One region of the Zymomonas mobilis subsp. mobilis ATCC 10988 genome, then DNA from elsewhere that is predicted to be linked to it. Evidence: predicted binding sites of a transcription regulator. Region 1 holds the regulator's gene; each other region holds the start of a gene.
The links. Region 1 encodes LexA, which represses DNA repair genes until DNA is damaged. Its sites were predicted from a motif close to GTTCCNCNCTTGTTCT; they were not measured.

Region 1 (10,643 bases):
CTTGCGGGATTTGGGGCGTCCCATGTTTGGTAAGACTGGCACCTCGACAGGGCCGACCAATGTCTGGTTTGTTGGCGGATCTGCGGATTTGGTCGCAGGGCTTTATGTCGGTTATGATCGTCCCCGTTCGATGGGACATAGCGCCCAAGGGGGTACTGTAGCTGCCCCGATTTTTAAACAATTTGCCCAGCGCAGTATGACAGAGATGCCTGTGAAACCTTTTCCGGTGGCACCTGATATTCATATGGTAAAAATAGATCGCTATTCAGGTTTGCGGATCTATGGTTCTGCGCCCGTCAATCCTGCCGATCCGATGAGTCCGATTATATGGGAGGCTTTTAAACCCGATAATGAGCCGCGTCGGAGTTTCTATCGACCTGCGGTTGTTGCGGCAGCCGTTACGCCTGTTCCCAATAATACGACCGATGACAGCCATAAAAGTGAGGCTGTCAAAGCTCAGCCTGTGGCTCCTCCTGTTAATCTTCCGCATCCAAATGATCGCAGTAGCTTGCAGAAGTGAGGTTAAATCTATTAGAAGCCTAGCTGGTCAGTTTTTATCGTCTGATCCGAATAATGTATTTTGATCGGCCTTGTTTGATAGGCTGTTTTCTCATTCAGAAAGGGATGATTATGCGCGCCGAAGCGCAAGCCCATGTCGACCATATTCAAGAATCTTTGGCGCTGCTTAGGCGCTTCCTCGACTGGGATAGAGCCTTGCGGCGGCTGGATGAATTGAACGCCCGCGTCGAAGACCCCAGCCTTTGGGATGATGCCCGCGCGGCGCAAGAAGTGATGCGCGAAAGAGGACGCTTGGATGAGTCCATTGCGGCCACGCGTGCTATTGCGACAGAGCTTCAGGAAAATATCGAGCTGATCGAGATGGCCGAGGCAGAAGGTGAAGAGGAAATGGTGCAGGATGCCATTTCTGCACTGGAAAGCCTTGCTGAGCGCGCCGATCGTGACAAAGTCAAAGCTTTGCTGTCTGGTGAAGCCGATGGCAATGATACCTATATTGAAGTCAATGCCGGAGCCGGTGGCACTGAAAGTCAGGATTGGGCAGAAATGCTTAGTCGGATGTATCAGCGTTGGGCTGAACGCCAAGGCTTCAAGGTCGAATTGGTTGACTATCATGCCGGAGAACAGGCCGGTATTAAATCAGCAACCCTATTGGTCAAAGGCGAAAGTGCCTATGGCTATGCCAAGACCGAAAACGGGGTGCATCGTCTGGTGCGCATTTCACCTTTCGATAGTAACGCACGTCGTCACACCAGCTTTGCTTCTGTTGCTGTTTACCCTGTGGTAGATGACGATATTGATATCGAAGTTTTGGATAAAGATTTAAAAATTGATACCTATCGTTCATCGGGTGCCGGTGGTCAGCATGTGAACACGACGGATTCTGCCGTTCGTATTACCCATATGCCGACGGGTATTGTCGTTGCCTGCCAGAACCAGCGTTCCCAGCATAAGAACCGTGCCGAAGCGATGAAGCAGTTGAAGGCGCGCCTTTATGAACGCGAATTACAAATTCGTGAAGCTGAAGCCAGTGCCGGTTATGCTGCCAAGAGTGAAATCGGATGGGGGCATCAGATCCGTTCTTATGTCTTGCAACCTTATCAGCTGGTAAAAGATTTACGAACTGGCATTACTTCGACGGCTCCGGCTGATGTGCTGGATGGTAATTTGGATGCCTTTATTGCTGCGGCTTTGGCGCAACGGATTACAGGCGAAACCGTTGAAGTCGAAGATGTAGAATAGAGAACAAAATTTTTGATAGCGGTTGTCAAAAACCGCTATTAAAAAGATTTACTTAATAGCGCCGTAATAAGCCCACTAACCGACCTTGGATGCCAATTCTACTGGCATCATAACGCATCGGTGCATAGGCACGATTGGCAGGGTCCAGTCGAACCATTCGACCTTCACGGTGGAAATATTTTAAAGTCGCATCGCTGTTATCAATTAAGGCAACCACGATTTCACCTTCATGAGCTTCATCGGTTTGACGAACGATAATATAATCGCCATCAAAAATACCGGCATCGACCATGGAATCTCCGGCGACCTCTAGGGCGTAATGGGCACCGCTTCCAAGATAGCTTGGTGGGACAGCCAGATGGGATTGGCCTTCCAGAGCTTCTATCGGTAAACCAGCAGCAATTCTGCCATGAAGCGGGATCTCGATAACATCATTATCCGCTTTCGGGGGCGTATAATCCCGAGAAATTTTTTTTTGAATTTCCGTTTTATCTTCTGGCAAACGGATCACTTCCAATGCCCGTGCGCGATTAGGTAATCGGCGGATAAAGCCTCGCTCTTCCAGAGCCTTGATAAGGCGGTGAATCCCTGATTTCGATTTGAGATCAAGGGCGAGTTTCATTTCTTCAAAAGAAGGTGAAATACCTGATACGCTGAGCCGGTTGTGGATAAAAAGAAGCAAATCATGTTGCTTGCGCGTCAGCATAGCCGCAATCTTCCGTCAAAGGCCCGCTAACGAAGGGGCGTGTTTCCTCATCTTTTATAAGACAGGCTTCATGATTCTGTTGGAACAGATATAGAACGTGTAGGAAACATCCATCTAACTGTCAATAGATGAGCCGTTCTTTTGCCCCATTCGTTAGCGGCTATTTTAGCGGAGATTCTGGGAAAATTTCTTCCATGCCTCGAAAACTTGACTGGCACGTCCACTATCTATGACATTTGAGGCGACATTAACGCCGTCATCCCAGTCCCAGCATTTTTCAGCAACAATCAGCGCGCCCGCTGCATTGATTAGAACGGCATCGCGATAGGCCGAGGCTTTACCTGCCAAGAGATCTAATAAGGCTTGGGCGTTGTAGTCTGCATTACCACCCCGAATACTGCTGATCGGGTGGGTATCAAGGTTAACATCGGCAGGTTTTATCCGTATCCGACCTGCGGGTAATCCACTGTTGGGATTTTCATTCTTACGGATCATTAATGCGGTGCTGCTTTTGCTGATTGAGACCTCGTCCAAGGGATCGTCGCCGGAAACCAGCAAAACGGTATCCAGACCAAGGAGGCTAATAGCTTCGCTATAGGCATCAAAATAGCGCGGCGAGGCTAAGCCGATAAGTTGACGGCTGACTTGTGCGGGATTGGCGAGAGGCCCGATCAGATTGAAAATCGTAGGCTGGCCTATTTTGCGTCGCAAAGGTGCAAGCTCGACCAAGGCAGGATGATAGGTTGGCGCAAAAAGAAAAGTGATGCCGGTTTCTTTCAGGCAGTGTTCTGCCTGCTTGGGAGTAAGGTCTATTTTGACACCCAAGGCCTCCAATGTATCAGCAGCCCCTGCCATACTGGAAGAGGCTCTGTTTCCATGCTTGGCTACGGGAATATGAGTGGCGGCAACGACAAGAGAAACGGCGGTTGAAATATTCAGGCTGTTTTGGCCATCGCCACCCGTCCCGCAAACATCAATAGTATCTTCCGGTGCCTTGATTGTGACCATTCTTTCAATGGCAGCTTTGGCTGCGCCAGCAATTTCAGCACCGCTTTCGCCTCTTTTAGACATGGCGATAAGGAAAGCTGCAAGATCATCCTTATCATAGAAGCCATCAAGGATTTCTCCGAATGTTTTTCTGGCTTCGTCGAAGCTAAGGGGGCGGGTCGGGTCTGGAAGAACGGATGTCATAAAAAAGCCCTGCTATTCAGCCGTCGTTATTGATTATTTTCTTGCGCAATTTTGATGAAATTACCAAGCATTTCATGCCCAAAATCGGTGGCAATACTTTCAGGATGGAATTGTAAGCCGTGGATCGGAAGGCTTTTATGCCTTAATCCCATGATAGTGCCGTCTTCATCCCATGCATTCACGACCAGTTCGGAAGGAAAATTTTTCTTGTCCACGACTAAAGAGTGATAGCGTGTGGCTGTCAGTGGAGAGGGCAGGCCTGCAAAAAGGCCGCTATCATCATGGTGGATAGAAGAGGTCTTACCATGCATTAAATGTTCGGCTCGGACGACTGAGCCGCCAAAATATTGGCCGATAGCCTGATGCCCCAGACAAACACCCAGAAGAGGACGTTTATTTTTGACGCAGGCCGCGACCAGATCAAGAGAAATGCCCGCTTCATTCGGCGTTTTGGGGCCAGGAGAAATCACAAAGGCTTGGGCATGGGTTGCCAAGGCTTCTTCTACCGTTAGAGCATCATTGCGGACGACGTCTATTGTTGCGCCTAATTCCTGTAGGTAATGGACAATATTCCATGTGAAACTATCGTAATTATCAATGACAAGGATCATCTTATAAAGACTTTTTAAAACGGACAAACTGTCTTCTTTTAGCACAGCTTTTCCATCCTAGGGATAGTTCTTCTGTTGTTTCTCTTGGTGATTGGAAAAGAAAATTTTTTTGACAGTATGAAAAGCGTAAATAAGATTTACCGCTGTATCTTGATTTTGAGATCAAGGTCTTTTTATTCAAAATGAAATGTAAAAAATAAAAATCCCATATGCTTTGTAAAATTGAGTTCAGTGTATCTCCATTTTTATTTTTATGGAGTAATTTTTATTTAAAAATAGTTTTTGTTCTTTTGAAATGCTTTCTACTAATTTTTCTTTTTAGTCTAATGGCTATTGAAACATTTTTTAATTTTAAATTGTTTAAAAAAGGTCTGGTTTATATTTGAGATTAAGCCTGTATTCTTGAAATATTCTATTCTTATGAGGGGATTGGATATGTGTGCTTTGTAGGGCGCATTCTTCTTTTTTTTACAAAAGATTGCTGTCTGGTTGTGGGGCGTGCCTATTCATTGCTTTTACAGAGAGAAAACGGCCAATTTTAATTTTAAGTTATTTTTAATTTAGTTTTTTTAAAATATAATTTTATATATTATAAAATATTATTTTTATAATTTTATTTTTGGCCAATCCAAATAAATAGAAGGTTTTTCCTAAAACGCTATTTTTATTTCCAAAAATAGAAGTAAATTATGATTTACAGTAAGAACGTAATTCTTCTTAAGAAGAATATTTTATTGTCAATTTTATACAGATGTAGTTGCTACTCCCTATATTTCTGAATATAAAATAACAAAATTTTAGCTAGACCAAGAAAGTTAATAAAAATTTCACGAAATTTAAATACTGAATCTCTTCGTCAAAATAACATCCCTTTGGGATGTTGTTCGGATGGCCGACTGCCTTTGCATAGGAATTTTCAGTAAATAAAATTTAAAAAATGTCGTTTGAATAAAATAACGCCTTTCCTGCTCCTTTGAAAAAACGGTGAATTTATGGGTATTTCAAATTTAATAAAAAATTTGAAAGTTTCTACCAAAGCACACTTCATTATGGTCCTACCTATTCTTCTGTTAATTATAGGAGGATTTGGGTCTCTTCGTGTCCAGTGGAAATTTGTATCAATCGCGAAAGATTTATGTGTCGCCCAGCGCGCCAGAGCACAGTCTGTCAGCGATATTTCTCGTGCAACAGCTGATTATCGTTCTGCTGAAACACGTTATGTTATGGTTCCCGACCCACAGGCCATTCAGGCTGCCCGTCAGGAAATGACAGTCTATCGTAGCCGGATAGAAGACAATATTCACGCATTGGAGCAGAGTGAAGCCAGTCAGGATGTTTTCGATGCGACACGTCGCTTTTTAACAAGCTGGCAGAATTATGCTATTTTAAATAAAGCCACGTTGGATGCGATTCAACAGGGGCGAACGAATGAAGGCCGCGATTTCTTCTGGAAAGAACTTCCTGCTTTTGATCAGGTGACTTCAGCACTTGGTAATTTACAGGCTGTTGAAAAACAGGCGAATGCCAACAAAGTCGCTGATATGGAGCATTCATATAATTATGTTCGTATCCTGACGATTATTGTGACGATATTGGCTATTTTGCTTTCTCTGTTAATCGCTAATATTATGATTAAGGCAGTCGTCCAGCCTTTGGGTATTATTACCAATGCTTTGGCTGAATTGGCCGAAGGTAATATGGATGTAAAGGTTGCCCTTGATCCCCGTGAAGATGAAATCGGCACCTTGCTTGATACTTTGAATACATTCCGTGACCGGATGCGGAATGCTGAAAAGCAAAAGCAGATGGAGTTGGATTCTCTGTTCTCTGGTATTGGTGAGGCCTTGGAAGGTCTGCGTAATTGTGATCTGACAACGCGGATTAGAGGTAATTTGTCTGGCTCTTTCTCGGAAATTCAGGAAAACTTTAATGATTCCCTGAATATTTTAGAACAGACGGTATCCCAGATTATAAAATCGGCTGAAAATATTCAGAATGGGGCAAGTGAAATTCGTCAGGCTTCTGATGATCTGTCTCAGCGGACGGAACAGCAAGCTGCCAGCCTTGAAGAAACTTCGGCTGCTATGGAAGAGATTTCTAAGACCGTCGATCAAGCGGCTGTTGGTGCCAAAGATGCTAAACAAATGATAGATAAAGTTCGTGGTGAAGCCGAAAAGAGCGGCGATATTGTTCATAGAGCGATTGATGCTATGGCCAAAATCGAAAGCTCTTCCAACGAAATCGCACAGATCATCAGCATTATTGATGGCATTGCTTTCCAGACAAACTTGCTGGCTTTGAATGCTGGTGTTGAAGCCGCCCGTGCCGGTGATGCTGGTAAGGGATTTGCGGTTGTGGCCTCGGAAGTTCGGGCTTTGGCACAGCGTTCGGCTGAAGCCGCTAAGGATGTGAAAGAAAAAATCACGGCCAGCGCAGGCGAGGTTGATGGCGGCGTTGTTCTCGTGAATGAGACTGGACAGGCACTGCAACGCATTGTCAGTCAGGTTCATGAACTTGGTAAGAGGGCAACGGAAGCTGCTGCCATGGCGGAAGAACAGGCTGTTGGTTTGAAACAGGTCAACACGGCTGTTTCCGAAATGGACGGCGTGACCCAGCAGAACGCTGCGATGGTTGAAGAATCAACCGCGGCAGCCCGTAATCTGGCCAATGAAACCATCGCTATGATGGAACAGGTCAGCATGTTTAAGCTGGGGAATGGGAATACGCGGCAGTTCGCCAGCACGCCAGCGGTAACTTCCGCTCCGAAGAAGCCAGCGGCACGGCCTGCCTCAAGAAGCAGCGCCAAATCTGCTCCGGCGAAAGCGGCAGCCAAACCCAATCCGGCCCCTAAGCCTATGGCGGATGATGATTGGTCAGAATTCTAATTCCAATAAAAAGCGCTTAATCCTCAAGCGGGTCGGTTTTATCACCGACCCGTTTTTTTTATGAGGTTGATTCTATGGGCGTTTTATTCTGCTTTGATAAATTTTTGAGAATACAGCATTGTGCTATTGTCCCGCCCTGACAGGCGGTTATTTTTTGCCTGAGTTCGGAAGCGAGCTGGGTTAAATCCTGAATTTTGGATTCGATGATATCTAAATGGCCGCGCGCGATTTTATCGACTTTTTGACAATCCTCATCGGGTTGGTCGGTCAATGCGATAATCTCGCGAATTTGAGATAATGGGAAGCCCAATGACCGGCAGCGGCGAATGAAAGATAATCTCTTAAAATGGTCGCGGTTATAAAGTCTATAATTATGGCCTGTGCGAAGCGGGGCAGGGAGCAGCCCAATAGATTCGTAATAGCGGATCGTAACGACTTTGGTATCAGTCTCTTTGGCTAATTTGCCGATCGTGAAATAATCCGTATTCATCGCTTGACCCTATAGTAACTATAGACTGCATTTTAGCTGTCTTGATTCCTCATGACACGAGCAGATATGATGGGTAGGAAATGTTGTTGCGAGCCTGATTTTTCAACAAAGAAAGCTATACCCGAGGGATATAAAAAGGCCTTATGGGTTGTTTTTATTCTTAATAGCATGATGTTTTTAGCCGAGATTGCTACCGGATTTTTTTCAAAATCGGCTTCTTTGCAAGGGGATGCTTTGGATTTTTTAGGGGATGCCCTTAACTATGCCATTAGTTTGCTGGTTATAGGGTATTCGCTGCGGGTAACCGCGTGGGCGGCGGTTCTAAAAGGCGCTACTATGGGGCTGTTAGGCGCATGGGTCTTGGCTATTACCCTTTGGCATATAGCGCATGCTATTGTCCCAGAAGCGACGACCATGGGTATTGTCGGTTCGGTTGCCTTGTTAGTTAATGTCGTTTCATTTTTATTATTATGGCGGTTCAGATCAGAGGACGCCAATATGCATTCTGCGTGGATTTGTTCGCGGAATGATGTGATCGGTAATTGTGCTGTTTTATTAGCGGCCTTTGGCGTGTTTCATTGGGTGAAAGGCTGGCCTGACTATTCCGTTGCCTTTATTATGGCTTTATTAGCTTTGCAGGGGGCTTGGGTCAGTATCCGTATGGCTTTGAAGGAATTACGATCTTTATCTGTTTGCTAACTGCTATCTTTTGAGCCAACCACGGGAGCGATACCAGATAGCGGTTTGGTTCAATCCTTCTTCAAGTGGGATTTGAGGCTCCCAAAGGGTAGTAGGGGGTCTCAAAGTCGGATTGATGACCCAATCAGGATGGCAGAAATAACGGACGCGATCTTGTGTTAGCCGCGCTTGATTTCCATGCAGCCAGCCTTCTGCTTTGGAGGCAAAAGATAGCAATTTTTTAGGAAGATGGACGACCTTTATAGAAGGGCGCCCAACGGCATGTCCCAAGGCTTGGGCGAATTCATTTTGGCTCCAGCCTTCGGGGCGGCCGTCATCAACTTCATAAAGTTGGTGATAGCTTGGCTGGCTGATATCTCGATCGACTAATGTCAGGATAAGGCGCGAAAGGTCATCGGCAGCAATCAGGGATAACCTGCCTTTGGGCGGCATAATCATCAATCCCATGACCGCCATTCTAAACATCTCGAGCATTTCCCGATCCCCTGAACCGTAAACGGCAGGTGGTCGGATAATCGTCCAGTCAAGCCCAGAGGATCTTACCTTTTCTTCTGATTGGGCTTTTGACCAGCCATAATCCGAGAGTTCGGCTTCTCTGGCCGCCAAAGATGAGACATGAATAAAGCGTTTTATTCCGGCGGCCTTGGTGGCTGCGAGAAGTTTTTCTGTGCCGGTCAGATTGATATGCGCGAAGGCTTCCCTGTTTTCGGCTTTGACAGCCCCAGCCATGTGAATAACGGCCTGACAGGATGAAACCAGTTTTTTGAGGCTGTCTTCATCTTCAAGGCTACCACGAATCCACTCTACCCCCGGTCTTGCGGGTTGTGGTCGTCGGGTCAAAGCCTTGATACCAATACCGCGACCTGCGGTATTGTCGAAGACGTGGCCGCCAATAAAACCTGTTCCCCCCGTCAGTGCAATTTTCATAGCATAACCATATGATTGCGATGGATCAGGGCTGTTCTGGCCTCATATCCTAGAATATCAGCAATTTCCTGCGATCGCTTGCCTGTGATTTGGGCAGAATCTTCGCTGTCATATTCGATCAGACCCCGCGCAATAAGGTTGTGTTCTTGATCGAGGATATCGACCACGTCACCGCGGTTGAATTTGCCCTCTATGGAGCAGACGCCCGCAGGGAGCAGGCTGTTTCCATCATGGAGTGCCTCGACTGCGCCTTGATCGATATAAACCTGACCATGAGCGGTTAATCGTCCGGCCAGCCATGTTTTATGAGCTGAAGCGCTTTCATCGGCTGTGAATAGCGTGCCAGCACCATCATCCAAAAACATCGTCAGCGGGGAAGGGCGTTTACCCGTTGTAATCGCGAGATTAACGCCGGAATAGGTGGCGATGCGCGCCGCTTCTACCTTGGAAGCCATGCCGCCAGAACCCATGCCGGAAGCGGAATCACTGCTAGCCATGGCTTCTGTGCTATTGTCGATATGTTCGACCCGATCAATCCGTTTGGCGTTGGGATCTTTCATGGGGTTGGCCGTGTAAAGGCCATCCACATCCGAAAAGAGGATAACGCCAGAGGCATGGCTGGCCTGCCCGATACGAGCAGCGAGACGGTCATTATCTCCAAAACGAATTTCTGCGGTCGCAATCGAGTCATTTTCATTGATGACTGGCACGACACCAAGAGAAAGCAGGCGATCAAGCGTAGCCGAGACGTTAAGATAGCGGCGGCGATCTTCTAGATCATCGAGTGTCAGTAGAATTTGGGATGAATCCAAGCTGCATGCACCCAGCAATTCTGCCCAGCATTGGCTAAGCAAAATTTGTCCGACAGAAGCCGAGGCTTGAGCATCTTCCAAGGATGCCCGTCCACCGCGTGGCAAGTTCAAGCGTCTGGCACCCAGTGCGATAGCACCTGAGGAAACAACAATGATTTGCTGTCCAGCTTGATGCAATTTGGCAATGTCATAGGCGACAGTTTGCAGCCAATCGCGACGAACTTGACCGCGTTGGTCAACGAGCAAAGAAGAACCAATTTTTATAACCAGTCGCGGGCAGTTTTCCGGTCGGAAAACCGCACCGTTATTATTGGCAGAGTTAGTTTCTGTTTCTTGCTCTTGGGATTCTGAAATATCAGAAGTTAGATCGGCGACCATATCTTCTCCGTTTGGGCGCTGCTCTCTTGAGCTTTTTCTATAGCGCGACCGGTCATGGTAATAAGTTGGTCAAGGATGGGATCCAAGCCTTGGCCTGTGGCACCGGATAAAAGCAGAACTTTCTGTCCACTGGCTTCTTCCAATGCCTGCGAAAGCTCAGCACATGTTTCTTCATCAACGCTGTCT
Region 2 (10,643 bases), 410 kb from region 1:
AATAACCGGATAGCCTGACCTAACGTGTTGTCAGCTTATTGAAGATGGTTTTCGGCCATTCGGCACCATCACTGACAGCATTATTTTTGCCGGAGAATACTTTCCTGATGTTGTTTACTATTCTTATAGTCGTTCAGGCCTTGGTCGCAGCGGCGCTTGTCACTGTTATTCTGATGCAACAGTCAGAAGGCAGCGGAATAACCGGTGGCTCAAATCCGGGTGGATTGATGTCAGCCAGCGGGGCAGCCAATTTTTTGACCCGTGCGACGGGGGCTCTGGCCGTCTTGTTTGTTGTTTTGTCTATCGCACTTGCCGCCTTGGCTAGTGTTCAGAATACAGCGCCTCAGATTGATACTTCACTCGCGCATAAACCGGTAGCACAGCAAACAGCGCCCGCCCAACCAGCACAGCCGAAGCCTTCTTCGGTGCCTTTGGCAGATCAACCGGCGACTACTCCGCATCAATAATATTGAACTGGTAGAAAGTTAAAAGGCTGCAACAGCGGTTATTTAACGCTTCTGCCAGTGATGAATTTTTCGTTATCGATAAATTTTTATATTCTTCGCTTGCTTTTTTATCCCTCTCAGTTTTAGGCATTTACTCCCATGGCGCGGTTTATATTTATCACCGGCGGTGTGGTGTCATCCCTTGGCAAAGGTCTGATGGCGGCCAGTTTAGCTGCTTTGTTACAGGAACGAGGCTTTAGAGTCCGTATCCGTAAATTCGATCCTTATCTTAATGTCGATCCGGGCACGATGAGCCCCTATCAGCATGGTGAAGTTTATGTCACCGATGATGGTGCTGAAACGGATCTTGATCTTGGACATTACGAAAGATTTTCCGGCGTACCTTCTCGTCGTTCTGATAATATCACCTCTGGACGTATTTATCAGAATATCATCGCCAAAGAACGGCGCGGCGACTATTTAGGGGCAACGGTTCAGGTCATCCCACATGTCACCGATGCGATCAAAGATTTCGCACGTGACGATACAGATGATCTTGATTTTGTCTTATGTGAAATCGGTGGCACGGTCGGGGATATTGAATCCTTGCCTTTCATCGAAGCCATCCGGCAATTAAAAAATGACCTCGGTCGGGGTAATGTGGTTTTTGTGCATCTTACCTTGGTGCCTTACATCGCAGCGGCTGGAGAGTTAAAAACCAAACCGACACAGCATAGTGTCCGTGATCTGACCAGCTTTGGTATCCAACCCGATGTTTTGGTTTGTCGCACCGAACATCCTTTGCCGGATAGCGAAAGATCAAAAATCGCTCTTTTCTGTAATGTCCCGAAAGAAGCGGTTATTCCGGCTTTGGATGCTAAAAGCATTTATGATGTGCCGCTGCATTATCATGCAGAAGGTCTGGATAAAGCTGTTTTGTCAGCTTTTGGCCTCAATATTGAGACGCCCCTTGATCTGCATCGCTGGAAAGAAATTTCCGATCGTCTGGCGAACCCAGAAGGCGAAGTGACCATTGGTGTTGTCGGGAAATATGTCGGCTTACAGGATGCCTATAAATCTTTGCATGAAGCCTTGGTTCATGGTGGCATTGCCAATCGGGTAAAGGTCAATATTGTTTGGCTTGATGCTGAAATGTTTGAAGGCAATAATCCCGAAGCCGCAGAAGCCCTTTCCTCCCTCCATGCTATTTTGGTTCCGGGCGGATTCGGAGAACGCGGATCAGAAGGTAAAATTGCGGCTGTCAAATTTGCTCGCGAACACAAAGTGCCTTTCTTTGGTATTTGCCTCGGTATGCAGATGGCTTGCATCGAAGGCGCGCGGAATACCGCTGGCCTTAAAAAGGCCTCCAGTAGTGAATTTGGTCCGTCAGAAGAACCGGTTATCGGCCTGATTACCGAATGGGAACGCGATGGCGAACGCGAAGAGCGTGCGGCGGATGGTGACCTTGGTGGAACGATGCGTTTGGGTGCCTATCCGGCCGTTTTAAAAGCAGGCAGTCAGGTTGCCGAAATTTATAATAGTCGGGAAATTACTGAACGGCATCGTCATCGTTACGAAGTCAATATTCATTATAAAGAGCCTTTGGAAAAAGGCGGTCTGGTCTTTTCAGGTATGTCGCCTGATGGATTGCTTCCTGAAATTGTGGAGCGGCCAGATCATCCATGGTTTATTGGTGTTCAATTCCATCCGGAATTAAAATCCAAACCTTTTGATCCGCATCCTCTCTTTTCTGATTTTGTTGCAGCGGCCTTGAAACAAAGCCGCCTGGTTTAAGAAAAGCAAAAGGCCATCAAAAAATTGATGGCCTTTTTTGCATAAAAAAACGCCCGGGTAAAAACCCGGGCGTCTCGCGTGACGGTAAGCGTCAACCCCCTTGCTCGACATATAGTCTTTTGATTACTTCCCCCCGAAAGAATCATAAAAAGACTTTAGTCTTTTAGACCAATCCCCCTTGAATTAAGGCCTGTATTGAAGGCTATGCGACTTCTGCGATCTTGTCATCGTGCTTTTCATGTCTGTGCTAAAATGGGCGAGAAATGTGTTATAGATGCAACATTAGTTGCGAACCACTCTCTCATTTTTGTCTTGTAAGAAAAACGGCTACCAAAATCCCCCTATCCCGTTCTTTTGATAAAAACTTCTTTTGTATTTTTTTCATCATTAAAGTTGATTGAAAAAGAAAAAGTTCAGTTGCAGCAACGGGTTCTGACATTTACAAGCATTAAAAATAACCTTTTTATGACAGATGAAGTTTTTATCCTATGCGCTTATCCCGTTATTTTCTTCCTGTGATGAAAGAAACGCCGGCTGATGCCCAGATTATCAGCCACAAACTCATGCTAAGAGCTGGTATGATTCGCCAGACGGCTGCCGGTATTTATGCATGGCTTCCCTTGGGACTGCGGGTTTTGCGCCGGATTGAAAAAATTATCCGCGAAGAACAAGCTCGGGCTGGGGCGCTTGAATTATTGATGCCGACGCTTCAAACGGCTGATCTGTGGCGTGAATCTGGCCGGTATGATGCTTATGGCCCTGAAATGCTGCGTATCAAGGACAGACATAATCGCGAATTACTGTATGGTCCGACCAACGAAGAAATGATTACTGCACTTATTCGCGATAATCTGCAAAGCTATCGCGATCTGCCGCGCATTTTCTATCATATTCAATGGAAATTCCGCGATGAAGTCCGCCCACGTTTCGGTGTGATGCGTGGCCGCGAATTCCTGATGAAAGATGCTTACAGCTTCGATATCGATGAAACGGCTGGTCGTCACAATTATAACCGGATGTTCGTCGCTTATTTGAACAGCTTTTCACGCCTTGGGTTAAGAGCTATCCCGATGCAGGCTGATACTGGGCCTATCGGTGGTGATTTATCGCACGAATTTATCGTTCTTGCTCCAAATGGCGAAAGCGATGTTTTCTATCATAGCAATTGGGAACAGCCGACCCGCCATATCGAAGCTGATTTCGATGATCCCAAAGCCCTTCAAAGTATCGTTAACGATCATATCTCTGATTATGCCGCTACAGATGAAAAGCGTGATCCTTTAAGAGAAGCACAAGCAGGCGACAAATTGCGCCAGTCGCGCGGTATCGAAGTCGGCCATATTTTCTTCTTTGGCACAAAATATTCAAAACCGATGGGATTCACCCTCCCCGGCCCCGATGGAAAACCAATTCCGATCCAGATGGGCAGCTATGGCATTGGTATTTCCCGCCTTTTGGGTGCCATTATCGAAGCCAGCCATGACGATAACGGCATTATCTGGCCAGAGGCCGTCGCCCCTTATCATGTCGGTCTTATCAATCTTAGAATTGATGACGAAAATTGTCGGGCGATTGCGGATTCTCTCTATCAACGTTTGGAAGCCGCAGGCATTGATACCCTTTACGATGACCGTAACGAAAGAGGCGGTGCCAAATTTGCTACCATGGATCTGATCGGTCTGCCTTGGCAGGTTGTTATTGGCCCCAAAGGTGCTGAAAAAGGCGTTGTCGAGTTGAAAAACCGCGCAAGTGGTGAAAAGCAGACTATTTCTGTTGAAGATGCCTTCAATCTTCTTACGGCAGGTCATCAGCAACGATGATTCTTTCCGCCTATGAACGAATAATAGCCAGAAGATACCTTTTACCGGGCAAGGGCGAAGCGTTCATATTTTTGGTGGCCTCTATTAGCCTTTTGGCTGTTACTTTAGGGGTCGCCGCTCTCATCATTGTGATGAGCGTCATGAACGGGTTCAGGGCGGAATTATTTGATAAAATCGTAGGCATTAACGGCCATGCCGTGATTCAAGGCTATAATGGCGAGCTTGCGAATTGGCGACCTATCCTTGAAGCCACAAGAAAGACGCCGGGTGTAACCAGTGCCATTCCTCTTATTGAACAACCTCTGATGGCGACCCATGCGGGTCGTGTTGAAGGCGTTTTATTAAGGGGGATGGCTTTAAACGACGTTAATAATAACAATCTCATCCGTTCAAATATTCGAGAAGGTCATCTCAACGAATTAAAAGCGGGTTCAAACAATGTTATTATAGGTATTCGGTTAGCTGAACAGCTTGGTATCCATGCGGGCGATGATATCAGTCTTATATCCCCCGCAGGACAAACAACACCCTTTGGGACAGTGCCAAGGATTGTGTCTTACAGGGTCGCTGCGATATTTGAAGTCGGTGTGTATGATTACGATAAAGCCTTCGTGATTATGCCGCTTTCTGATGCACAGACCCTGCTGATGATGAATGATACGGTTGGTATTATCGAGATTAAAACCAATAACGCCGATCGTGTAGGACAAATACTCGATCCGTTAAAAGACAGAGTCGCCAATGTCGGGGTCTTACAGGATTGGCGCAATATGAATGCCAGCCTGTTTCAGGCGTTATCCGTTGAACGCGTCGTGATGTTCTGGATTTTGGCTCTGATTATTCTCGTGGCCGCATTCAATATCTTGTCTTCTCTGATTATGCTGGTTCGCGCCAAAAACAGAGATATCGCTATTCTAAGGACAATGGGTGCCTCCCGCATCGCCATGCTGAAAATCTTTATGGCGGTGGGATTAGCCATCGGCAGCTTGGGAACCTTGGCAGGTGTTATCCTAGCCTTTGTGATCCTTTATTTCCGTCAGCCCTTGGTCAATGCCATTCAATATTTCAGCGGCCAGAATTTATGGGACCCTTCGATCCGCATTATTACCGAACTTCCGGCGCGGGTCGATCTGATTGAGGTCATTGGCATCATTGCCTTGTCTATTGGTTCCAGCTTCCTCTTTACGCTTTATCCTGCATGGAAGGCCGCCAGCACTGATCCGGTTGAGGTCTTGCGCTATGAATAGCCCGCTATCCTATAATAATGTTATTGAAGTAACCGATCTTCAAAGAGCATTCAAACAGGGCGAACATGAAATCCAGATTTTGCGCGGGATTGATCTGATCGTCAGGCGAGGTGAAATTTTAGCGCTTTTGGGACCTTCTGGGGCAGGGAAATCGACTTTTCTGCAAGCGATTGGTCTTCTGGAAAATGGATTTACAGGCTCCATCAATATTCTGGGGCAGGAAATCGGCTCTTTGAATGATAAAGAGCGCACTGCTATTCGGCGCGATCATCTTGGTTTTGTGTACCAATTTCATCACTTGCTGCCTGATTTTTCAGCTTTAGAAAATGTGATGCTTCCCCAACTCATTCAGGGAAAATCTTCGCATCAGGCTAAAGAGCACGCCCATTTTTTGCTCAACTCTTTAAAACTGGAAGAACGTCTAAAACATTACCCTTCCCAACTATCAGGGGGTGAGCAACAACGGGTAGCCGTGGCACGCGCTTTAGCCAATCGTCCAGCCTTGGTTCTAGCCGATGAACCTACAGGCAATCTCGATGAAGCTACCGGTGATATTGTGCTGCATGAATTTTTAAGACTAGTGCGCCGCCAAGGTTCTGCCGCTATCATAGCGACCCATAATATGGCTATGGCTCGCAAGATGGATAGGATCGTTACCTTACATGACGGCCGTCTAATCGAAGAATATTAGACTTTGCGCTCTGCCTTATCTGAAGTTTCTGGCAAAGGCAGAATTGTGCTATGTTTTAGTTCTTCCATGGAAAAAATAGCACTTACATCCGTCAGCTTCACACGGCTGACCAGCTTTTTATAAAGACGATCATATTCACTAATGCTCGCGACCTGTAACTTCAAAAGATAGTCAATGTCCCCTGCCAAACGATAAAACTCTATCACTTCCGGCGATTCATTGACGATTTGCAGAAAGTTATCCAACCAATCTTGGGAATGTTCCGCACAGCGGATACAGACGAACACTGTAATACCAAGCCCGATTTTCTGGGGATCAAGCAAAGTGACGCGATTTTTGATAACACCATCCGCTTCTAAAAGCCGGATACGACGCCAACATGCATTCGCTGACAGACCTGTTTTCTCTGATAATTCAGCCATAGTCGCAGTGGCATCATGCTGAAGCAGGTCTAAAATTTTGATATCAAAATCATCCAGCTTTCTGATCATAATTAGGTATTTTTCCCAGAAAATTTCATTTTTTGTTTAAAAATTTATAATATCAAGCATCTGAATCTGCAATTTTTTTAAAATTCTGCCCTTCACAAAAAACTGATCACTGTCGAATGAAATTACTAGAGATCCAGAACTAAACGGGCAGAACGGGCGCGCGAACAACAAATAGCGATTTCTTTATTCTGGGCTTTTTCTTCTTCTGACTGGATATGGTCACGATGATCAGCTTCCCCCGAGACCAATCCGACCATGCAAGCCCCGCAAACGCCCTCTTCACAGGCGATGACCGTTTCGATACCTGCTTTTTCCAAGGCATCTGCAATTGTTTGGTCAGATGTAACCGGAATAACTTCACCGCTAGATGCTATCTCAATTTCGAAAGCCTCTTTTCCTTCACCAACAAAAGAGCCGGAATCCGGCAGTTTTTTGCTATCCATATTCCTTGATTTCCAACTGTAGAATTTAACTTAAGACTTCATGTATCGGTTAAAATCAGAACAACCTTACCCGACCTCAGAATAGAAAAGATCAGGCCTCATTCCTTTAAGGCTGTTACCGACATAGCGTATAATGAAGGATAATTTTCCGGCAACAGAGTTGATAAACCCAGCAGGTTCCAACCCTGTTTTATACAACTATGGCGGCTCTTATATTGGAGAAAAGGCGCTTATCCTATCTTAAAAAGATCAGCATAATATTTTTTCACCTTGTAATATAATTGTTTAATATTTTTGAAAAAAATATATCTAAAAAACCTTATTTCGTTATATATTTTATTGCCTTAAATAGCGGCTAAGAACAGATAGCTGTTATCTATCTTTTTACACTTCTCGCTAAATTTACTTTTGCTTTTGGAGAGAATTCATATGCTGAGCGATATCGAAATCGCTAGAGCCGCAACCTTAAAACCGATTACCGAGATTGCTGGCCGCCTGAATATTCCTGATGAATCTGTTTTGTCTTATGGGCATACCATCGCCAAGCTTGATGGGGAATATCTGAACAGCCTATCATCCAAACCTCGCGGTAAACTGGTTCTGGTAAGCGCCATTACCCCGACCCCTGCCGGTGAAGGTAAAACCACAACAACGGTTGGCCTTGGTGATGCTTTTAACCGGATCGGGAAAAAAGCTGTTATCTGTCTGCGTGAACCGTCTTTAGGTCCTTGCTTTGGCGTTAAAGGTGGGGCTGCCGGTGGTGGTTATGCACAGGTCGTTCCGATGGAACGCATCAATTTGCATTTCACGGGTGATTTTCATGCCATCACTTCCGCGCATGACCTTCTGGCCGCAATGATTGATAATCACGTCCATTGGGGCAATGAGCCTGTTATGGATCGTAACAGCATTACCTTCCGTCGGGTCATTGATATGAATGACCGGATGCTTCGGAATATGGTTATCGGTCTTGGTGGGAAGGCTAATGGCTATCCGCGCGAAGGTGGTTTCGATATCAGCGTTGCTTCGGAAGTTATGGCCATTCTTTGCCTTGCTTCAGATCTGAAAGATCTTCGTAGCCGTCTGGAAAGAATCATTATCGGTGAAGATAACGATCATAATCCAGTCGCAGCCGCCAAGATTAAAGCCGCTGGCGCAATGACAGCCCTTTTGAAAGATGCTTTACAGCCGAATCTTGTGCAGACCTTGGAAGGTAATCCTGCGCTTATTCATGGCGGGCCTTTCGCGAATATTGCTCATGGTTGTAACTCCCTGATTGCAACGAAAGCCGCGTTGTATCTTGGTGATATTGCGATTACCGAAGCTGGCTTTGGTGCTGACCTTGGTGCCGAAAAATTCTTCGACATCAAATGCCGTCAGGCCAATCTTGAACCGGATGCAGTCGTTCTGGTTGCCACAATCCGTGCATTGAAGATGCATGGTGGGGTTGCCTTGGCTGATTTGAAAAACGAGAATATTGCAGCGCTTGAAACCGGCTTTGCCAATCTCGCCCGTCATGCTGAAAATCTTGCCAAATTCGGTGTTAAAACGGTAGTCGCTATCAACCGCTTCCATAGCGATACTGAAGCTGAATTAGACAAACTTCAGGATCTTTGCGCCTCAATCGGTCTTGATTCTGCTGTCTGCACCCATTTCACTGATGGTGGTGCGGGTGCCGAAGATTTGGCTCGTAAATTGTCGGCTATCTTGGATGCACCGAAGGAAGATTCTTTCCGCCTTCTCTATCCTGACGAAATGCCGCTTTGGAAGAAGATCGAAACGATCGCCAAAGAAATCTATCGCGCAGGTGAAGTTGTGCCGCAGGGTGCCGTTCTCAAGAAACTGAAAAGTTTTGAAGAACAGGGCTTTGGTGATTTGCCCGTTTGTATTGCAAAAACGCAATCTTCCTTCTCGGCAGATCCGAAAGCCAAGAATGCGCCGACTGGCCATATCTTCCCGATTAGAGAAGTGCGCCTGAATGCCGGTGCTGGCTTCATTGTCGCTATTTCCGGTAATATCATGACGATGCCGGGCTTACCGCGTCATCCCGCCGCCGAAAATATCGATATCAATGAAGATAACGAAATTATCGGCCTCGCTTAATTTCGTTTCAAAACCAAGCTAGAAAAAAAGCTTCCTGATTTCTCAGGAAGCTTTTTTTTGATATTAATCGAATGGATTTTCGGGTGATCGGAAATGTAACCGAATAGGCACTGAACCAAAATCAAGATCAGACCGAAGGCTATTGATTAAATAGCGTTCATAACTGGTCGGTAATTGATCCACACGGGTTCCGAATAAAACAAACGTCGGAGGCCGTGTCTTGATCTGGGTTAAATAGCGTAATTTGATACGTTTACCGCCCGGTGCTGGGGGCGCATGATGCGCAATTGCACGGGTTAGCCAACGATTAAGTTGACCGGTCGAAACACGATGGCTCCATGCTTTTCTAGTCTCAAAAGCAGCTTTTAATAAAGGATCAACACCCCGTCCGGTCAATGCCGAAATCGTAATAAGTGGGACACCCTTGACCTGTGCCAGACCATCATTCAGCCCTTCCCTGATAGCCTGCAAAAAGGCTGACGGGTTTTCGACCATATCCCATTTATTGATAGCAATAATCAGACTGCGCCCTTCTTCAAGAACACGATCTGCAATACGCAAATCTTGCCCTTCAAGACCTTGGGTGCCATCCAGCAACAAGACGACAACTTCCGCATAGTCAATCGTACGGAAAGTATCCATCACAGACAGACGTTCCATCTTATCAACAACACGAGCTTTCTTACGAAGTCCTGCTGTGTCAATTAAACGGACAGGCCGTCCTTGCCATGACCAGTCAATTGCAATTGAATCGCGAGTAATACCGGCTTCCGGCCCCGTAATCATACGGTCAACGCCAATCAAGCGATTGATAAGCGTTGATTTACCGGCATTAGGACGACCGACAATCGCCAACTGCAAAGGCGACAGGTCAATTTCTTCTTCGCTTTTCTCTTCGTCTTCATCTTCCGAAGAGGTGTCCTCTTCAAGCGAATAGCCTTCGACAAAGGGCCTTAATGCTTGAAATAGGCCTACCAGCCCTTCACCATGCTCGGCAGAGAAAGGCAGAGGTTCACCGAACCCCAAAGAATAGGCTTCCAATAGCCCGGATTCACCGCCCTTGCCTTCGCATTTATTGGCAAGAACAATAATTGGTTTTCCTAAAGCTCTTAACCAGCGGGCAATTTCCTCATCAAGAGGGGTTATGCCCTGTCGCGCATCAATGACGAATAAGGCGACATCGCATTCTTTAACGGCAGCTTCAGTCTGAACGCGCATTCTGCCGGGTAAGCTGGCTGGGTCTTCATCTTCAAAACCAGCCGTATCAATAACCCGAAAAGGCATTCCGATAAGTTCGGCATCGCCCTCACGACGATCGCGGGTAACGCCCGGACGATCATCCACCAGAGCGAGCCTTTTCCCAACCAATCTATTGAATAAAGTGGATTTTCCGACATTCGGGCGGCCAATAATGGCAACGCTTGGCATATTATTTTCCTATTGAGAGCAAAGGCTCACTAAAATAACGGGGAAGTAATGTAATTTTACTATGCATTAGTGCCATGCCTGTAACTGACCATTTTCTCCCAATAAATATAAATTATTGCGAGCGACAACAGGGGTTACAACCATAGGCAGACCAAGGCGACGTCTGGAAATCATTTGACC
Region 3 (10,643 bases), 990 kb from region 1:
AGAGCGTTCGGTATTCAGGATTTTACCTTTGAGCGGCAAAATGGCCTGATTATGACGATTACGCCCCTGCTTGGCGGAGCCACCTGCGGAATCTCCCTCAACGATGAAGATTTCGGATTTGGTCGGGTCACGTTCCTGACAATCCGCCAATTTCCCCGGTAAGGAAGCGATATCCATCACGCCTTTACGGCGGGTCAATTCACGAGCGCGCTTGGCAGCTTCACGTGCCGCCGCCGCATCGATGATTTTTTGGATAATGACCTTGGCATGTGCCGGATTTTCTTCCAGCCATTCTGCCATCTTATCGGCCATCAGGCTTTCGAGAGGTTGCCGAACCTCGGAAGAAACCAGTTTATCTTTGGTCTGGCTAGAAAATTTCGGGTCTGGCAGCTTGACCGAAATGATTGCAGTCAGCCCTTCTCGCATGTCATCGCCGGTAAGCTGGACTTTTTCTTTTTTCAAAAGACCGGATTTATCGGCATAATTGTTTAAGGTGCGCGTCAAAGCAGCGCGGAATGCTGCCAAATGGGTACCGCCGTCACGCTGCGGAATGTTGTTGGTAAAGCAAAGAACCTGTTCATAATAGCTGTCGTTCCATTCCAGAGCGACATCAATCATCACATCATCGCGGTCGCCATGAATAGCGACAGGTTCGGGAATTAACGCTGTTTTTGCCCGATCAAGCCATTTCACAAAAGCAGCGATACCGCCTTCATAGAATAATTCGACCGTTTTTTCAGGATCGGTGCGCTTGTCGGTTAATTGCAACCGGACACCGGAATTCAAAAAGGCCAATTCGCGGTAACGATGTTCCAGCTTTTCAAAATTGAATTCGGTAATTTTGAAGGTTTCGGCAGAAGGATGGAAGCGAACCCGCGTGCCTCTTTTATCGGAAGCGCCGACGACCTGTAACGGTTCAACGGCAACACCATGCTCGAAACGCATCCGGTGTTCTTGTCCATCGCGCCAAACGGTCAATTCAAGATAATCACTAAGCGCGTTCACCACGGAAACGCCCACGCCGTGCAAACCGCCGGAGACCTTATAAGCGTTACTATTCGCGTTATTATCGAATTTACCACCGGCGTGAAGCTGGGTCATGATGACTTCAGCTGCCGAAACGCCTTCTTCGGGATGAATACCGGTTGGAATACCGCGTCCGTTATCTTCAACCGAGACCGAACCATCGTCATAAATCGCGATTTTTACCAGATCGCAGTAACCGGCCAAGGCTTCGTCAATGGCGTTATCGGAAACTTCGAACACCATATGGTGCAGACCCGATCCGTCATCCGTATCACCAATATACATACCAGGCCGTTTGCGAACGGCATCCAGCCCCCGCAGAACCTTGATAGATCCTGCATCATAATCGTCATGCTGTTTTGATGTTGCCATAGTCTTAACTTATAGCGGGATGTTGCCAATAACCCAAGCAAAAGCCGCCTGATTTTAAAGGAAATATTACATTATCGGAGGAAGCGGTAAAAAGAGCGCGGATCTTTATATCCCCTTTTATACAGTCAGTCGGTTCTCTTTTTCAGAAAGCGGAGATAATTTCGCCCTTATCAAGCTGAAAATAGCAGGCGGCCTCCCCTGCGGTTTCAAAGAGAGAAGGTTCGGTACCGGTCATCCAGACTTGGCCGCCTTTTGATCGCAAAATATCAAATAAAATCGCCCGACGGGACGGGTCAAGATGCGCCGCAACCTCATCCAGTAACAGAACCGGCGGCTGGCCATTTTTTTCGGTAATCAGATTAACTTGAGCCAACACAAGCCCAAGTAACAGGGCTTTTTGCTCGCCTGTCGAGCTTTGGGCAGCAGGCATGGCTTTGGCATGATGGGTGACCTTTAGATCTGCGCGATGAACGCCTTGCAATGTCCGACCAATGGCGGCATCGCTTGTCCGGCTTTTTTGCCAGATATTTTGCAAAAGCGGCATGATCTCTTCGGAATTATGAGTCACAAGATCGCGGCTATCAACACCTTCTTCCAAAGCCAGATCCGCTTTGGCGAAAAGGCCGTCTTCCTGTTTGGCAATTTCTTCGGATAGTAAATCCACAAGCTGCCGCCGTGCCAAAAGAATATGGGTCGCCTGTTCCGCCATAATCTGTTCCAAGCCGTCTAACCAAAGAGGATCATAGCCTTTTTCATCGGAAAGCAGCTTGTTCCGTTGTCGCATCGCCGCTTCATAACGGCTGTAATGTCGGGCATGAGACGGAAAAATCGTCAATGTCAGCCGATCTAGAAAACGGCGGCGCGAAGAAGCACCTTCCTGAAACAATCTGTCCATTGCAGGGGTAAGCCATAATATCGCCAGCCATTCCGATAAGGCATTAGCCGAAGTCGTCACGCCATTAACGCGCACCTGACGCGAGGATGCCCGAGGTGCAAGCCCGATACCAATGGTTACGGGATCAATTCGGCCTGAGGATTCCAGTGGATGCAGTTTGGCCGAAATCGCAAAACCGCCCTCGCCTTCGCGCCGGACAAGATCAGGTAAAGGGCTGCCGCGAAATCCTCGCCCCGGAGAAAGCAACGAAATCGCTTCTAAAATGTTTGTTTTACCGACACCATTTTCACCGGTCAGGATTACCAGCCCAGCTTCGGCCTGTAATCGTATTTGCTGGTGTGACCGGAAATCATGGAGAGAAAGGCCGGATATAAACACAGTAATGCCCCGTTCCGATAGAATTATATGATAATGATATTGGGAAAGTTAATTTTTTATAATAAAGTTTTAATGCTAGGCTAATAAAAGCTGAAGAGCGAAAGGCACCCATCAATGAGCGCAGATCCTAAAATAATCGAACATCTTAACCGCCAACTTACCAATGAATTGACGGTCATCAATCAATATTTTCTCCATGCCCGCAGTTTAGAACATTGGGGCGTTTCGGTTCTTGCCAGAAAAGAATCCGAAGAATCTCTTGAAGAAAGAGGCCATGCCGATGCTTTGATCGAGCGGATTTTTTATCTTGGCGGCCTGCCTAACTTGCAGCGTTATGAAGCTATTACCGCTAGTGAAGACGTGCCTGCGGTTTTGAATACGGACTTGCGGCTTGAGAAAAAAGCGGTCAGCGATTTGAAAGTAGCCATCGCCTATGCAGAATCAACGCATGATTTTGTATCCCGCGATCTGTTCGTCAAAATTTTGATCGCCGAAGAAGCCCATATCGATTTCCTGAATACTCAGCTTAATCTGATCGAGCTGATGGGATTGGAACGCTATATTCAGCAGAATTCTGATCCAGCCTGATTTATCGGAAAAATAGCTGCCATGTCTTGTCATGGCAGCTATGCCGCCGCCTGTTATGAAAGAAGAAGTCATCTTATGGGAAAAAATCTTTTCTGGGCTGGAATAGGGCTTCTTGCCTTGACGCTTTCGGTTGCGGCCATGGCTTATCCCCATGGATATCACTATGGCCATTATGGGCGGTCGGGATATATCCGAAACGGTTATTCATCTGGTTATGTCAGAGGTTATGATCATTCCGGCTATATCCGTCATTATGGCTGGTCTGGCTATGTGCCGCGTTATGGGTCAATGGGCTATAACCATCGTTATAATCCCTATAATCATAATCCTATGCGCTATAATCACAGCTATAATCATCTGGATAGGCAGCTTTTATATCCGTCCAATCGCTGGGATGGCGCTTATCGCTATAATGGCTATGAACGGTAGCAGAATGACATTTCTGCCGATTTCAAAGTCCCTTGCCTTGCCGTTTTTGGATAGCCTCTTGTAGAACAAAGGGGGAATATCCATCTCTTTTCCTCGCCCTGATTGATAGCCCCGCATCACCAGACCCATTTTCTGAAAGATAGGATTTTTGCCTGTTATGCTTTCGACTATTTCTATTCGCGGCGCACGCGAACATAATCTCAAAAATGTTTCGATTGATATTCCGCGCAATAAACTTGTCGTCATGACCGGCTTGTCGGGGTCGGGTAAATCCAGCCTCGCTTTTGATACTATCTATGCCGAAGGACAGCGGCGTTATGTCGAATCCCTGTCCGCTTATGCTCGCCAATTTTTGGAAATGATGCAAAAGCCGGATGTCGATCATATTGAGGGTTTATCGCCAGCGATTTCTATCGAACAGAAAACGACCAGCAAAAATCCGCGTTCGACGGTCGCCACAGTCACCGAGATTTATGATTACATGCGGCTGTTATGGGCGCGGGTCGGGATTCCTTATTCTCCGGCAACGGGATTGCCTATTACCGCGCAGACCGTCAGTCAGATGGTTGATCGGGTGATGGCTTTGCCGGAAGGGAGCCGTTTGCATTTATTGGCTCCGGTCGTCAGAGGACGAAAAGGCGAATATCGCAAAGAAATGGCCGAATGGCAGAAAGCAGGCTTTTCACGACTTCGGATTGATGGTGAATATTATCTGATCGAAGAAGCACCAAAAATTGACAAGAAACGCAAGCATGACATTGAGGTTGTGGTTGATCGTCTGGTTATCAAAGAAGGGCTGGAAACCCGTTTGGCGCAATCGCTTGAAACCGCATTAAAATTGGCGGACGGGATTGCGATTGCCGAGCCAGCCGATGAAGGCCGTTTCGAGCCGATGCTTTTTTCCGAGCATTTTTCTTGTCCGGTATCAGGTTTTACCATTCCTGAAATCGAGCCACGCCTTTTCTCTTTTAACGCGCCACAGGGTGCCTGCCCTGCTTGTGATGGGTTGGGCGAAAAGCCTTATTTTGATGTGCGGTTGATTGTGCCGAATGAATCCCTTTCTTTGGCAAAGGGGGCTTTGATGCCTTGGGCGAGAAGCACGCCGCCCAGCCCTTATTATATGCAGATTTTATCCAGTCTGGCGCGTTATTATGATTTCTCGTTGGAAACGCCTTGGAAGAAGCTCCCTGAAAAAATTCAGAATGTCATTCTTTACGGGAGTGAAGGCGAAGTTATTCCTTTGCGCTTTTCTGAAGGTAATCAGATTTATGAGGTTGAAAAAGCCTTTGAAGGTGTGATCCGCAATTTGGAAAGGCGGCTGGTAACGACTGATAGCGAAACCATTCGCGAAGATATTGGACGTTATCAATCGGCAGCGCCCTGTGAAGTCTGTCATGGTGCGAGATTAAGGCCGGAAGCCTTGGCCGTTCTGATTGACCATCATAATATTTCTGATGTGACCAAGATGACCGTCAAGCCAGCTTTGGAATTTTTCAGACAGTTACCCGAAAAGCTGACGGAAGCACAAAATCAAATTGCTGAACGCATTTTGAAAGAGATTATCGAAAGGCTGGGATTCCTCGATAATGTCGGGCTGGATTATTTGAGCCTCGACCGCTCTTCCGGCACACTTTCTGGTGGTGAAAGTCAGCGCATCCGTCTCGCTAGTCAGATCGGTTCCGGTTTGTCCGGTGTTTTATATGTGTTGGATGAACCCTCTATCGGTTTACATCAGCGTGATAATGATCGCTTGCTTGAAACCTTGAAGCGATTGCGCGATTTGGGCAATTCAGTTCTGGTTGTCGAGCATGATGAAGATGCTATTCGTCTTGCCGATTATGTCGTCGATATGGGCCCCGGTGCGGGGGTGATGGGTGGTAAAGTGATTGCCGCCGGTTCGCCACAGGATATTATTGATTGTCCTAATAGTTTGACCGGGGCGTATCTTTCAGGGCGGCGGGAAATTGCAGTTCCCGATAAACGTCGCAAGGGGAATGGTAAAAAGCTGACCATTAAAGGAGCGACCGCCAATAACCTTCAAAATGTGACGGCATCTATTCCCTTGGGGACTTTTACCTGTGTCACGGGGGTTTCAGGCTCCGGTAAATCCAGCCTGATTTTGGATACGCTTTATACGGCGGCGGCCAGAGAATTGAATGGTGCGCGGCTGATTAGTGGTGACTATAAATCTATTTCGGGATTGGAGCATCTCGACAAGGTGATTGATATTGACCAATCACCTATTGGGCGCACGCCCCGTTCCAATCCGGCAACCTATACCGGTGCGTTTACCGCTATTCGGGAATGGTTTGCCAAATTACCGGAGGCTCAAGCCCGCGGTTATAAAGCCGGTCGTTTTAGTTTTAACGTCAAGGGCGGGCGTTGTGAGGCTTGCCAAGGTGATGGCGTCAAAAAGATCGAAATGCATTTCTTGCCGGATGTTTATGTCACCTGTGATGTCTGTCATGGTGCGCGCTATAATCGCGAAACGCAGGAGGTCAAATTCAAAGGCCAATCTATTGCCGATGTTTTGAATATGACGGTCGATCAGGCAGCAGAATTTTTTGAAGCGGTGCCTTCTATCCGTGACAAGATGGCAATGCTTGCCCGTGTTGGTTTGGGCTATATCAAGGTTGGTCAGCAAGCGACGACTTTATCAGGCGGTGAGGCGCAACGCGTTAAATTGGCAAAAGAATTGTCAAAAAGGGCAACAGGGCGAACGCTGTATATTCTTGATGAACCAACCACGGGTCTTCATTTTGAAGATGTCCGAAAATTGCTGGAAGTTCTGAATGCCCTAGTCGATCAAGGAAATAGCATTGTCGTGATCGAGCATAATCTGGATGTCATTAAGACAGCTGATTGGCTAATTGATCTGGGTCCCGAAGGTGGCACTGGTGGCGGTCAGATTATTGCGGCTGGCACGCCAGAAAAAGTGGCCGAGACTGAGGGAAGCTATACTGGCCATTATTTAAAACGGATGCTTCAACCCAAATAGGCGGTCAAGATTAGGGTCAGTTTTTTAGAAGCTGACCCTGATTTGTCTTTCAGACTTAAAGATGATTGTAATATTTGAGAAAGCTGAAAGTCACAGAAACCAACATAATTGTTAGAAATAACAGCCGTAACAATTTAGAGCTTTTATAAATGACCAAATAAGCCCCTATTTGGCCGCCCAGAAAAGACCCGATACCCATCATTAAAGCGGCGAAATAGTTTACTTTGCCACCCCCTATAAAGATAGTCAGTGCCGTGACATTGCCTGCGATATTTAACGGTTTTGCATACATTGTCGCGATATTCAGACGTAATCTGTAGATATGATTCAAGATAATTGTCCAGATCGCGCCTGTACCTGGCCCGAAAAAACCGTTATAGAATCCGACAGCCCCGCCAAGACAGGGCAGTAATTTTGGATTTTCGGGAAGGCTTTCTTTCTCGGGCTGGGAATAAGAGGTCGGAGAAAAAATATAATAAAGAAAAACCGATAGAAGAAGCCATGGGACAATTTTATTAAGCCTTTTTTCGTCGCAAATTTGAAGTAGAATTGTTCCCAAGGCAGAAGCGATGACCGTCGAGAATAAAGACAAATATAATGGTCGTAATTTGAGATGACGGCTTTTCCAAAAGTGTAAGGCAGCAGAGAATTCACCAATAGCCGATTGGAATTTATTAGTTCCTAAGGCGGTCACGGCACCCATTCCGGTTAAAGCCAAGGCAGGAACCGTAATTAGCCCCCCGCCCCCGCCCAATGTATCGACGATGCCCGCGATAATGGAGATGATAAAAAGGAAAAGATCGCAATATAGGGTTGAGTCCATGGGGCGGATACCTTTTAAAGCCGCCTATCCGGCTGTCGTAAAATCAGAGACGTCAAAATTATGTCGAAAACGCGCGGAAGAGAGCGAGATTGAAGGACAGAGCCTTCCGATGATGTCCATACTCTGTCCTTGTAAAATATGAAGGTATTTTACGTTAAAATAGCCGTGTTCCGAGTGGCACCGACTGTTCCGGCGAAATGAGAATAACGCGCCCTTCGGCATCGGACACGCCCAAGGTCAAAACTTCCGAGAAGAAATGCCCGATTTGTCTTGGCGGGAGATTGACAACGCACAGAATCTGACGGTCTATTAAATCTTGGGCAGTGTAGAAATCGACTATCTGGGCGCTTGAGCGTTTAATCCCGATATCTGCCCCGAAATCAATGACCAATTTCCATGCCGGTTTACGGGCTTCTGGGAAAGCCTGCACTTCGATAATTTTGCCTACCCGAATGTCTATTTTTAAAAAATCGTCAATAGTGATGTTCGACATTATTAATACCCATTTCCAATAGAAATCAGAAGCAGGCTAGCATCACGAATATGATTTTTGCGCTCGATCTATCGCAATTAAATGCAACAAAAAATCAGCTTTTTATCGGGTCGTTTAATGAAGGGGCCCTTCGGCTTTGCGATCAAAAAATTGCCGAACATAGGGATTGTCGGTTGTCCGAAGGTCTTGAGTATTTCCTGTCCAGATAATACGCCCTTCATGCAGGAAGGCGATCTTATCCGCAATTTTGCAAACCGAAGCCATGTCATGGGTAATGGTAATTGCGGTCATACCATTATCGCGCACGAGGCTAAGCGTTAAATCGTCAATGACATCAGAGCGAATGGGGTCGAGGCCTGCGGTCGGTTCATCAAACAACAGGATTTCGGGTTTAGCCGCAATCGCCCGTGCAATCGCTACGCGTTTTTGCATCCCTCCCGATAATTCCCCAGAACGAAGATTGAGAATCCTGTCATCCAATCCGACCCGTGCGAGATATTCGCTCGCCAATTTTTGCATTTTGGCGGGATCGCGTAAATGACCTTGGGTAATGGCAAAGGTAATATTGCGCCAAACTGGCAAGGAATCGAATAACGCCCCGCCTTGGAACAGCATCCCGATATGATCGCGAATAGAAGCCAATTGGCTTTGGGACATGGTTTCAATATCCTGCCCCTCTATTTCGATAGAACCGGCATCGGCTTCGATCAGGCCTAATATGGTTTTCAGCAAAACCGATTTGCCGCCGCCGGACTGGCCGATAATGACAACCGACTGTCCTTTGTCGATATCAATATCCACGCCTTGTAAAACAGCGTGATCGCCAAAAGATTTTTTTAACCCGCGAATTCGGATGAGAGGCTGTGTCTGAGGCATAAGAATCTTTATCCGAAAAAGAACATGGTAATCATCAGATTTGAAAACAGGATCATGATAAAGGCGCTGACCACCGCCCGCGTTGTTGAACGTCCAACACCTGCCGCGCCGCCGGTGGCAAAAAAGCCGTTATAACAGCCCAATAATGCAACGAGAAAACCGAAAACTGTCGATTTTACCAGCGCCATATGGACATCTTCGGCCTTTAGGAATTCGCGTGTTACCTTGAGATAATTTTCAGGGTTAAAGCCCAATTTGCTGATTGAAAGAAGATAGCCCCCGAAAATGCCGATAACATTGGCCAGCATTACCAAGAAAGGCAAAGCGAGGGTAGCTGCATAAAGGCGAGGTGCCAAAAGATAGCGATAGGGATCTGTATGCAGCGTTTCCATCGCATCAATTTGCTCGGTCACCCGCATAGCGCCCAATTCGGCGGCGATCGCAGAAGTGACCCGACCGACAACCATCAATCCGACCAAAACGGGGCCTAATTCCCGAACCATACCGATAACAACCGCCGCCGGAACTGTCGATTGCGCTGAAAAACGGCTGGCCGCAGCATAGACCTGTTGTGCCAAGGCTGATCCGGTAAAAACAGCGGTTAAGGCCACAACTGGAAGCGAATTCCAGCCGATTTCAAAAAATTCGTGGAAAAAACGACCGGGATAATAAGGCGGTAAAGCGCCTCTCAACAAAATCGTTATTCCGAAACGGGCTATCCGACCGATGCCAGCCAAAAAAGCAATAAACAAACGACCAATGGCGGCCAAGCACCGAATAGGGAAAAGCAATGCTGATCCTCTCTCTACATTATTAGATAATGGCGGCATTTATATTGCCTGCCAGACAGATTGGTAACGATGTCCCAAGCCCGTCAGTAGTTCATATTGGGATAATCCGGTCTGTTGTGAGGCGGAAGGCAAGTCAAAATCAACCGAGAACCAGTCACCTTCTTGAGCTGTCAATGCATCCGGCAAGGCAACCGTTATCATATCCATAGAAACCCGACCAGCCAAAGGACAGATAACGCCGTCTTTTCGGGCATGGCCTTTTTCAAAGAAAGCCCGCCAATACCCATCAGCATAACCGACATGCAAAATAGCCACCCGCATTTTTTTGGGCGTGACAAAACAAGCACCATAGCCAATCGCCTCACCGGCGCTGACTTCTCTTACCTGAATGGCTTGGGCGGCAATAGCAACGACGGGTTTCAGAATATCTTTGGATTGCGGAACAGGCAGGCCGCCGTAAAGCGCCAAGCCCGGACGCGCCAGATCAAAATGATAGTCTTTGCTGAGAAAAATACCGGCAGAATTAGCCAAACTATAGCGTTTTGCCTGTTTTCTGGCGGCTAAAATCCGAAAGCGTTCAAGCTGCTTTTGATTAAGCGGGTGATCTGCCTCGTCTGCACAGGCCAGATGGCTCAAAATATTGTCGATAGAAAGACCATCCAGCAGGCCTGAACCCGCCTCTTCCATCGAAAGACCCAGCCGATTCATTCCAGTATCGACCATGACATCGCAGGGACGGTTCGGCGCGTGAGCTTTCCAGCGGGCAATCATCGCTGGACTACATAAAACCGGCTTGACCGAAGAATTCAGAGCATAGCCGAGGTCATCTTCCCTTAGGCCATGGAGAACAGAAAGGGAGAAATCTTTTTCCGAGCTATCGAGTAAGCGAGCTTCATCCCAACTGGAAACAAAAAAATCGCGACATCCGGCCTGTGCCAGATAATGACGAACGCGTTCAGCCCCTAAACCATAGC

Region 2: a site for LexA is predicted at 7,109-7,124, ahead of ZMOB_RS05095 (formate--tetrahydrofolate ligase). Genes of this name have one in related genera too.
Region 3: a site for LexA is predicted at 3,751-3,766, ahead of uvrA (excinuclease ABC subunit UvrA). Genes of this name have one in related genera too.

The regions. Positions count from the first base shown of each region.
Region 1 is NC_017262.1:743,342-753,984, reverse strand. It holds gene ZMOB_RS03335 (penicillin-binding protein 1A) at 1-520, shown strand, start outside; gene prfB (peptide chain release factor 2) at 631-1,758, shown strand; gene lexA (transcriptional repressor LexA) at 1,811-2,464, opposite strand; gene trpD (anthranilate phosphoribosyltransferase) at 2,630-3,655, opposite strand; gene ZMOB_RS03315 (anthranilate synthase component II) at 3,682-4,266, opposite strand; gene ZMOB_RS03310 (methyl-accepting chemotaxis protein) at 5,259-7,151, shown strand; gene ZMOB_RS03305 (MerR family transcriptional regulator) at 7,210-7,641, opposite strand; gene ZMOB_RS03300 (cation efflux transmembrane domain-containing protein) at 7,708-8,340, shown strand; gene ZMOB_RS03295 (NAD(P)H-binding protein) at 8,344-9,267, opposite strand; gene proB (glutamate 5-kinase) at 9,264-10,457, opposite strand; gene obgE (GTPase ObgE) at 10,442-10,643, opposite strand, start outside.
Region 2 is NC_017262.1:1,151,223-1,161,865, reverse strand. It holds gene secG (preprotein translocase subunit SecG) at 108-467, shown strand; gene pyrG (CTP synthase) at 606-2,240, shown strand; gene proS (proline--tRNA ligase) at 2,729-4,060, shown strand; gene ZMOB_RS05115 (lipoprotein-releasing ABC transporter permease subunit) at 4,057-5,307, shown strand; gene ZMOB_RS05110 (ABC transporter ATP-binding protein) at 5,300-5,998, shown strand; gene ZMOB_RS05105 (Lrp/AsnC family transcriptional regulator) at 5,995-6,489, opposite strand; gene ZMOB_RS05100 (2Fe-2S iron-sulfur cluster-binding protein) at 6,615-6,932, opposite strand; gene ZMOB_RS05095 (formate--tetrahydrofolate ligase) at 7,362-9,035, shown strand; gene der (ribosome biogenesis GTPase Der) at 9,099-10,463, opposite strand; gene ZMOB_RS05085 (outer membrane protein assembly factor BamB family protein) at 10,530-10,643, opposite strand, start outside.
Region 3 is NC_017262.1:1,771,362-1,782,004, reverse strand. It holds gene gyrB (DNA topoisomerase (ATP-hydrolyzing) subunit B) at 1-1,398, opposite strand, end outside; gene recF (DNA replication/repair protein RecF) at 1,541-2,671, opposite strand; gene bfr (bacterioferritin) at 2,786-3,259, shown strand; gene ZMOB_RS08040 (hypothetical protein) at 3,281-3,688, shown strand; gene uvrA (excinuclease ABC subunit UvrA) at 3,846-6,686, shown strand; gene ZMOB_RS08030 (sulfite exporter TauE/SafE family protein) at 6,742-7,509, opposite strand; gene ZMOB_RS08025 (tRNA-binding protein) at 7,664-8,002, opposite strand; gene ZMOB_RS08020 (ABC transporter ATP-binding protein) at 8,117-8,878, opposite strand; gene ZMOB_RS08015 (MlaE family ABC transporter permease) at 8,887-9,708, opposite strand; gene alr (alanine racemase) at 9,709-10,643, opposite strand, start outside.